One region of the Psychromonas sp. psych-6C06 genome, then DNA from elsewhere that is predicted to be linked to it. Evidence: predicted binding sites of a transcription regulator. Region 1 holds the regulator's gene; each other region holds the start of a gene.
The links. Region 1 encodes FliA, which starts transcription of late flagellar genes. Its sites were predicted from a motif close to CTAAAGNTNNNNNNNNNNNNGCCGATA; they were not measured.
Positions count from the first base shown of each region.

Region 2: a site for FliA is predicted at 1,939-1,965, ahead of CW745_RS10975 (DUF5610 domain-containing protein). Genes of this name have one in related genera too.
Region 3: a site for FliA is predicted at 1,452-1,478, ahead of pomA (flagellar motor protein PomA). Genes of this name have one in related genera too.

Region 1 covers NZ_PIZM01000002.1:577,448-580,731, forward strand. Annotated here, with positions in the region: gene CW745_RS05760 (protein phosphatase CheZ) at 1-687, opposite strand, end outside; gene cheY (chemotaxis response regulator CheY) at 700-1,083, opposite strand; gene CW745_RS05770 (RNA polymerase sigma factor FliA) at 1,239-1,943, opposite strand; gene CW745_RS05775 (MinD/ParA family protein) at 1,944-2,804, opposite strand; gene flhF (flagellar biosynthesis protein FlhF) at 2,837-3,284, opposite strand, start outside.
Region 2 covers NZ_PIZM01000006.1:530,660-533,943, forward strand. Annotated here, with positions in the region: gene trmB (tRNA (guanosine(46)-N7)-methyltransferase TrmB) at 1-454, shown strand, start outside; gene CW745_RS10965 (cold-shock protein) at 753-959, shown strand; gene CW745_RS10970 (DUF3461 family protein) at 1,077-1,454, opposite strand; gene CW745_RS10975 (DUF5610 domain-containing protein) at 2,000-2,629, shown strand; gene CW745_RS10980 (hypothetical protein) at 2,615-3,274, opposite strand.
Region 3 covers NZ_PIZM01000001.1:549,807-553,090, reverse strand. Annotated here, with positions in the region: gene CW745_RS02480 (flagellar motor protein MotB) at 1-621, opposite strand, end outside; gene pomA (flagellar motor protein PomA) at 621-1,397, opposite strand; gene xseB (exodeoxyribonuclease VII small subunit) at 1,592-1,825, shown strand; gene ispA ((2E,6E)-farnesyl diphosphate synthase) at 1,834-2,724, shown strand; gene dxs (1-deoxy-D-xylulose-5-phosphate synthase) at 2,757-3,284, shown strand, end outside.

The DNA of each region.
Region 1 (3,284 bases):
TGCGTTCATGATTGGGCCTTCCGCTTCAATATCTTTCTTAACACTTTCATTTTCTAGTGTTGTGTCAACCGCTTGTTCATCAGAACTACACACTTTTAAAATGCCAACAAGCTTTAACTCAATCTCTTGCACAAGTTCAATGACCCGTCTTATCATCTGCCCAGTTAAATCTTGAAAATCTTGAGCCATTAAAATATCGGTTAATGAACTACGCAGGTTCTCTGCACTTAATGATGAATCACTAATTAGACCATCGATTTGATGGCAGAGTTTTTTAAAGTCCCCTAATGCCAGATCACGTTTCATCAGGCTTTGCCAATTAGGCTTCACATTCTCAAGATCGGTAATTAACTTATCAGCAATGGGTAAACAATTATCGACTGCATCCATGGTTTTATTCGCGGCCTTGTCAGTCATCTCGATAACATAATTTAAACGGTGTTTTGCATCGGGAATATCATGTCCCGCCATATCGATTAGTCGGGTATCATTCTGAAAACTAAGCAAAGTATCGTGAAGTTCACGTGTTAGCTCACCTACTTTATCAAAAACTTTACCGTCACTTGATGTGGTATCGTAGGCATTTTCAACGATTTCATTTGCTTCACTTATCTCATTAGCTTCCAAGTGAGCAACTAACGCTTTAGCTTGTGATAATGAGAGTAGTGGCACGTTTTGATCGGCCATCATGTACTCCTTCTAGCCTAAGCGTTCAAATACTTTATCTAGCTTCTCTTTTAACGTGCCTGCAGTGAAGGGTTTAACAATATAACCATTTACGCCGGCTTGTGCTGCTTCGATAATCTGTTCTCGCTTAGCTTCAGCAGTCACCATTAACACTGGAAGATGCTTTAATTTAGGGTCTTTGCGAATCTCTTTTAATAGATCAATCCCTTGCATAATAGGCATATTCCAATCCGTTACCACAAATTCGAAATCCCCCTCTTTAAGCATCGGCAAGGCAGTATTACCATCATCAGCCTCAAAGGTATTTGTAAAACCAAGATCTCTTAATAAGTTCTTGATTATTCTTCGCATTGTTGAAAAGTCATCAACAATTAACACTTTCATATTTCTATCCAAAACGTTCCCCTAAGTAAAAACTGAATTTTGTTTTTATCTACTTGAAATAAATATAAGTAAATATTCAAAAAAGGCACAATTATAAATTGTTATTTTTTTTCTTCTTGAGCCAAGTGTGACTCATCTCTTATCAAAACATCTATTTTGCGTATTATCTAAGCTGTTTGAGCTTTTGCTTTTAAACGATGTAGTGCTTGTGAATGAATTTGGCTAACCCTTGACTCACTGACATCAAGTACTAAACCTATCTCTTTAAGGTTTAGCTCTTCGTCATAATAGAGTGATAATACTAATGCTTCTCGCTCGGGTAGTTCTTTGATCATTGACACTAATTTATCTGAGAATTGTGCTTCACTCACTTCATTAAAAGTACAGTCGTGACTGACAGGCTCATTAGATAACCCTTCATCTGCTCCCGCTATATCTTCATAAGCAATAAGCTTGGCACAGTTAACATCACGAAGCATATGCTGATATTCAGGTAGTGTTAATGATAGTTCGGCGGCAACTTCTGCTTCTTTAGCATCACGTCCAGTACGTTTTTCAACTTCTGAAATAGCATTTGCAATACTACGGCTATTTTTATGAACAGATCGTGGAACCCAATCTCCACGGCGCATTTCATCAAGCATAGCACCACGAATTCGAATGCCAGCAAAAGTTTCAAAGCTAGCTCCTTTACTAGCATCAAAATTCCTAGCTGCTTCCAATAAACCTATCATGCCGGATTGAATAAGGTCATCAACTAATACACTAGCTGGTAACCTTGCCATTAAATGATAGGCTATTTTCTGCACTAAATCGCTATGACGCTCAATGAGATCAGAAGTATTATTGTAATAGCCCTTGGTTTTAATCACCTATAATTGCTCATCTACATTATTAAGTAATAATTTTTCGATAAAGAATTCTAAGTGCCCTCCTGGCTGATGTGGAATTGGCCAATCACAAGCTCTATTAGCAAGCGCTTTAAATGCCAGTGAAGCAGGGGTTTTAGGAAAAGCCTGTACGACCACTTTTTGCTTCCGTACAGCTTGACGGACATTACCATCAAACGGAATACAAGCTACGAGCTCTAATGACGCATCTAAGAACCGATCGGTTACACGAGTCAACTTAGTGAACAGATCTTGACCTTCTCGCAAGCTACGTACCATGTTGGCCACAATCTTAAATTTGTAAACACCATTTTGTTTACTGAGTATTTTAATCAGTGCATAAGCATCAGTAATCGAAGTTGGCTCATCACATACCACCATTACCACGTCTTGTGCTGCTTGTGCGAAGCTGACTACCATATTTGAGATACCTGCTGCGGTATCAATTAAAAGCATATCAATCGGTGTCTGCAAGGCACTGAAAGCTTGAATAAGGCCAGCATGCTCAACATCGGTTAATTCAACCATTGATTGTGTACCTGATGTGGCAGGGATAATCATCACCCCTTCTGGGCCCTCAACAATTACCTCATCTAATGTACACTCACCAGATAATACATGCGATAAATTTTTGGTGACTCGAATTCCTAACAATACATCGACATTGGCAAGCCCTAAATCGGCATCAAGTACCATGACGCGTTTACCGCGTTGAGCAAGAGAAACAGCCATGTTAAGTGTTACGTTAGTTTTACCAACACCACCTTTACCACCGGTGATAGCCACCACTTTCACCTGATTGTTTTTCATTCTTCTTAAACCACTTGCTTGGTCTGAAATCATATTACACTCATCTAAATCGTTAATTTAAAATTCTATTCGTTGTCAAAGGTACTAAACCATTGATGCTGTTCTTGCTCGAAAATCTCATTCATCATGGTTAATGTACCCGCTATTAAGTTTTCAACACTAGCAATCTCAATATCTTCAGGAACGCGTTGCCCAGTTGTCACGTAACTAATGGGTAAAGCATGTTGCATAGTGACACTTAGTAATTCACCTAGGCCAATACTTTCATCTACTTTAGTTAATATACACCCAGCAAGCGGAATTCGCTTAAAGTGTGCCATCGCCTCTTCAACAACACGACGCTGCGCTGTCGATGAAACCACTAGATAACTTTGAATATTGACACGGCTATTACGCATCAATGTATCAAGCTGCTCCGATAAACGAATATCTCTCTGGCCCATCCCTGCAGTATCAATTAAGACCAAACGCTTTTCTCTAAATTGATATAAAATTTCCGATAATTCATCCGCA
Region 2 (3,284 bases), on a different contig from region 1:
AAACTTTGTTGGTATTGAAGTGCATGGTCCTGGTGTTGGTGCATGTTTAGCGGATGCTGGAGAAGCGGGTGTCACTAATTTACGCGTTATGAATCATGATGCTATTGAAGTTTTGGAGTTTATGATTCCTGAGAAAAGCTTGTCTACTTTCCAACTTTATTTTCCTGATCCGTGGCATAAAGCGCGCCATAATAAACGCCGTATCGTTAATGAGGCGTTTATTGAAAATATGCGTCATAAGTTAGTTGTTGGTGGCGTTGTGCATATGGCAACTGATTGGGAACCTTATGCAGAGCATATGTTAGAAGTAATGAATGCCACCTCTAATTTTAAAAATACGGTAGAAGGCGATTATGCACCACGTCCTGATTGGCGTCCCCTTACTAAATTTGAAAGCCGTGGGCACCGTTTAGGCCATGGTGTTTGGGATCTGTTGTTCGAACGTGTTAGCTAATTGAATAATTTGTATGAATGTGAATACGTTGATTCTAGTTGCAAAGTCTTTATAGCAATAAGTGAACTAAAAAGTTCGCTTATTGCTTTTAATTGTCGCTTATTTTAAACAAAGATTGACTTTTAGCTGGGACTCTATAAAGTGCACGCAAGTAGGAAAGAAAGCCTTTTGTTTACATTCAACATTTCGTAGTTTTATTTATAATATCTCGTATCTGTAGTTTTTAAGTTCCAGTCTGTTTTTACGCTACTCACGCCTTTTAAAGGCAATCTAACATTCAAATTACAGGATAAATATTATGTCTAAAGTTCAAGGTACAGTTAAATGGTTCAACGAATCTAAAGGTTTTGGTTTCATCGAGCAAGCTGACGGTCCAGATGTATTTGCTCACTTCAGCGCTATCGCAAGCGAAGGTTTCAAAACTCTTGCTGAAGGCCAGAAAGTAGAATTCACAGTAAGCCAAGGTCAAAAAGGACCAAACGCTGAAAACATCGTAGCTATCTAAGCTATTATGATGAGTTAACTAGGTTTTAAAATAAGCCTTAGTTAAAAAGATTAAAAAATGGCAATCCTTTTGGGTTGCCATTTTTTTTGCGTTATAGAAAATAATGGTGAGTTATTTCTATAATTGTGCAATTTTGGCTTCCATCTCTTTTACTTTATTTGTTACAACGCTCTCTAAATGCTTTAAATCATTGAGCAATTGTTGTTTAACCTCTTTTTCACTGTGTGCATCAATGGCTAACGCATCTAACTCTTTAATTATTTTCCGAAGAGTGGGGTTTATTTCCGACATATTAGTGAATCTATCACCCTGATAACCTCCACTGACTCTTTTTTGCTGACGTTGAAATTTAAACTTGCTACTGCGAGCAAGGAATTCATGGCCTGTTTTCTTAAAATAAACTTTTAAAATATCACGCTCTCCCTCTTGGCGAAGGCTATAGCGTGTTATATCTTCCACATTACGGATACCAATACTTTTTAGATGTGAATGCATAGATTCTCCTATAATACCAAACGAAATAAATAGCTGATCTATTTTACTGGTTAAAGCAACTTACCTCTTCGTTGAAACTATCGCAAAGCGAAAAACCATTAGAACATTAACGTTTTTTGTTAATCTCTCGATAGTGTCGTCAAGTTTCGCCTTGAGTTAAGCTACTTTTCCTGCGCAAAATTTAGATCACATACTTAATTCGATTGGTATAAAAACAATAAGGTATTTATTGTCTAATTATATTCAGTTGTATTAGGTGTAGTTTCTTTTATGTCTAAATTCAACATGCTTTATCAGGTTGCTCACAAAATAAGCTAAAATAATAATACCAAATCCACTAAATAACTGATCAATCTTACTGGTTAAAAGAAGCTATTTCAGCGTTAAAAATTTCGTAAAGGGAACAACCATTTGCATCAATTTTCGCCTTGAACTAACTCCTTTTTCCTGCGTAATATTTGATCACTATATTAGCGGAATTGGTATAAAGGCAGTCATTGAACTGCCGATAACCTATTATGTTTTCCACTATGAGGAAGTGCATCATGGATAATAAAGTATCAACCAATCAAACATACGATCAAAATATACGAGTAAGCGGTAAGAATGATGGCCATGGGGAAAAGTTGGGGCGCTCAGGTGCTCTCCCCAGTGAAACATTAAAAAGTAATAAAGGCCACAGTGTAGTTGCGTCTGTTGAGGTAACCAATAAAAAACGTCTAAATGCATCTATTCTCGAAGCCTCTTTAAAGTATGAGGGTACGATTGCTTCTCAGCCTCAGGCGCTGTTACTAAAAACTGCATTAGAAGGAATTAACGAAGCTTTACAAGAGCTTGGCGTTGAAAAGACGGTAGAACAAAATGTCGAGGAAGCTATTGACGTTAGTCCCGAAGCCACTGCTGAGCGCATTGTTGCCTTTAGCACACAATTTTTTCCATTATATTTAGAGCAACATCCTGAGCTTGCTGAAGAGGAAGCGTTAACTAAATTCACCGATATTATTAGTGGTGGGATTGATCAAGGTTTTGAAGAAGCAAAAGAAGTATTAAGCGGATTAAATGTGTTAGAGGGAGATATTGCTACAAATATCGATAAAACCTACGAACTGGTGCAGCAGGGCTTAGTAGATTTTATCGAACAATATAACTTGCCAGATCCTTCAGTCGTCGAGTAGGAGAGTCTTTAACTCTTGAGTTATCGCGCCAATTTTTTCGTGGTGTTTTTTATGTAAGTAACTATAGGATGTGAGTACAAGCAGAGGTTTAGAATAACAGCGTTTTAATTTTGTGCCTGTTAATTGCATTAAAGAAGGGGCTATATCGTGAGGGAATACGGTAAAACTCATTGGTTTTTTTAGTAATGTTTCAATAGTCCGGGTTATTGTATCTTCTTCGATAAAGCCTACTTTAGACAGCCCATATAGTTGCTTGAAGTAGGTGACTCCTAGCACCCCAATAGGGGTATGCTCTGTGAGTTGTTGAGGGGAAGGGCAAGTTGATTTTTGTGGCACATATACAAATAGCGCTGAACTATTTAGCTTAACAGGGATCATTAGTAAATTTTTATGATCGCGCATGGTATAACTATAGCGGTAAAGTTCCCCATCTAGTTGACCTTTGTTGCTCTTTTGTAGGGTATCTGCATTTTTAAATTCAATAAATTCTACCTGAAAACCGGCATTATTAATGGCCGCTTCAAGTAAATACTGGTAGTTGGTATTAAGCAATTTTAAGTTGGTGCTTGTAGCAATTCTTAGCGGATCGCCAATTGCATTGTTGGAAAACAGGAATATTAGTATTAACTTGATAACTGTATTCATCACCTACTCC
Region 3 (3,284 bases), on a different contig from region 1:
AATCAACTGTTGCCCTAACGCTTCTATCTCAATGGCACCATCTTCAATTTCTTCACGTAACTCTTTAGCTACTTTTTTTGCTAACCCGTGTTGCGCAGAAACACCCGGTGCAGGGTTAAATTCTTCAAGTTGAGATTCTTTAGATTCACTTTGTTGTTCTTGTGTTGGCGCTTCCTCTTTTTGCCCTTCCGAATCTGTTTCTGATTGCGCCTGACTTTCAGACTGCTCTTCAATTTCTTGTGGAGATGCCACTTTCCTAACTTTAACGTTCTCTTGACCACCCACTCGACTAGATTCCCCCTCTTGAAAATCTAATTTAGCTTTTGTCATCTCAATTGTTTGTTGCATGATCACTTCAATGGGGGTCGGATCCGGTTTTCCCGGCGTAAATTCTTGCGCAATAACAGAGGTTCCTTTGGGAATATCTTTAACTTCAAGCATTGATTGCACACCAAAGGCATATTTCATCGAGCCCGCAATCTGCTTAAATTTTAATACATCCATTTCAGAAAATGATAATAACAATACAAAGAAACACATTAACAGTGACATTAAGTCGGCAAAGGTTCCCATCCAAGCAGGGAGTCCTTCGGGTGGACACTTACACTCTTCTTCAGCCATTATTCTTCACCGCCTTCGCCAGCCTCACCACTACCACGTTTAGACTCAGGTAAGTAATTTCGAAGAACCCCTTCTATCACACGAGGATTTTGTCCATCCTGGATACCTAGAACCGCATCTAAAATCAAACTACGGTTTAGTTTTTCTTCTTCTGCACGCAATTTAAGTTTGTCTGAAACAGGTAATGCCATCATATTGGCGATAATCGCACCGTAAAGCGTTGTTAATAAAGCAACAGCCATTGCAGGACCAATTGACTTTGGGTCATCCATATTAGATAACATGGCAACTAACCCAACAAGCGTACCAATCATTCCCATTGCAGGGGCGACATCACCAATTTGTTTAAAAATATCAGCCCCCCTTTCATGGCGCCCAGCAGTTAAGCGGATATCATTTTCAAGTGTTGCGCGTACAACATCTGCATCATGGCCATCAACGAGCATATCGACGCCTTTTTGCATGAATGCGTTACTAATTTCAGCCTCTTCTAAGGCTAAAAAGCCACCTTTACGGGCGGCATCCGCCATCTCAACAGATTTACTGATCAACTCTTCTGGTGAATCTGTTTTAAACATAAAGGCTTTCATTGCTATTTTAATCGCACCAATAAACTGCCCCATATTGTATTTCATCATAACCACAAATGCGGTACCACCAAATACAATCAATATCGAGACGACATCGATAAACATTTCAATGGTGCCACCAAGTAACATCGCCATAATAACAAAGCCAAATGCACCTACAATTCCGATCAGAGTAGCTAAATCCACAAAATATTCCTTTAATTAAAACGAGTTAAACTGATAATTGAGATTATAGCTTTATATCGACACTTTGCAGTTATTCATTAGCGATAAACAAAAGTTTCCATAACAATGTCACTGTTTATAAATAATTTATCCTTTGCTATTTGACTTATTGCCTGTGCAGGGTACCCTTGAAAAAAATTTTAGAGATTGAAAATATGGCGTTAAAAAAACCTGAAAACATGCAATATGAAGAGGCGATTAATGAATTAGAATCGATCGTTAATCATCTTGAAGCTGGTGATTTACCTTTAGAGGACGCACTCAAACAGTTTGAACGTGGTATTTCGCTAGCAAGAAGTAATAGTCAAAAGTTACAAAAAGCACAACAGCAAGTATCTATTCTGATGCAAAATGATACTCAGTCTTCTCTCCAAGAATTTAGTGAATAAATATTATCATGACACCACTTTTAGAGACAATTACCTATTATCAGCAACGTGTTAATAATAATCTTAGCCAATATATTAAAGTAGAAAACCCAACTTCTTCTAAATTGAATGAAGCGATGGCTTATGGTGCTCTCTTAGGGGGTAAACGTATTCGCCCTTTTCTTGTTTACGCGGTTGGCGAGATGTTAGGCTCAAGTAAATTAACACTCGATCCACTCGCCTGTGCGATTGAATCCGTACATGCTTACTCTTTAATTCACGATGACTTACCTGCAATGGATGATGATGCATTGCGCAGAGGTCAAAAAACTTGCCATATTCAATTTGATGAAGCGGCAGCTATCTTAGCGGGCGATGCCCTGCAAACCCTTGCCTTTGAGATTATATCGCAACCGATTGATGGGCTTAGTGCTAATACACAGTTAAAAATGGTCAATATATTAGCTAAAGCATCCGGTGAAGCTGGAATGTGTGGAGGGCAATCATTAGATTTAGAAGCTGAAAACAAACAAGTTGGTTTGAGCAGTTTAGAGAAAATTCACGCAGCAAAAACGGGCGCATTAATTGAAGCTGCTGTGACACTAGGTGCACTCAGTAATGAGCAATTACCGCCACAACACTTGCTGTTATTACAACAATTTTCTTCTTCAATCGGACTTGCCTTTCAAGTACAAGACGATATTTTAGACATCATCAGCGATACTGAAACACTTGGTAAACCACAAGGTTCTGACATAGCACATCAGAAATCTACCTACCCTGCATTACTTGGTTTAGAGCAAGCGATCGCAAAAGCAACATCGCTTTGTGAAGAAGCGCTTCATGCTTTGACACAATTGCCTTATAATACTCAGTTACTTGAATCGTTTGCATTATATATAATTAAACGAGATCGTTAATCCCATTTCCCAGATAAGCGCGACAAACTATTATGCCTTTAGATCTTAAAAATTATCCGTTACTTACCAATATCAATTATCCTGAAGATCTGCGCTTATTAAAAAAAGAACAATTACCCGAATTTTGTAACGAATTGCGCCAGTTTCTATTAACAAGTGTAAGCCAAACAAGTGGCCACTTAGCATCAGGACTTGGGGTTGTAGAGTTAACTGTTGCCTTGCACTATGTGTACCATACTCCCTTTGACCATTTGATTTTTGACGTCGGCCATCAAGCCTACCCGCATAAAATTCTCACTGGTCGTCGTGATAAAATGGACACCATTCGTACCTTTAAAGGTTTACACCCTTTCCCATGGCGCGAAGAAAGTGAATATGATGTATTGAGTGTTGGTCACTCTTCGACATCTATTGGTGCCGCACTAGGGATGGCTATTGCAGCTGAAAAAGAAGATCAAGGAAGAAAAGTAGTTGCTGTTATTGGTGATGGCGCGATCACCGCCGGTATGGCTTTTGAAGCGATGAACCATGCGGGCGCCATTCATAATGACATGTTAGTT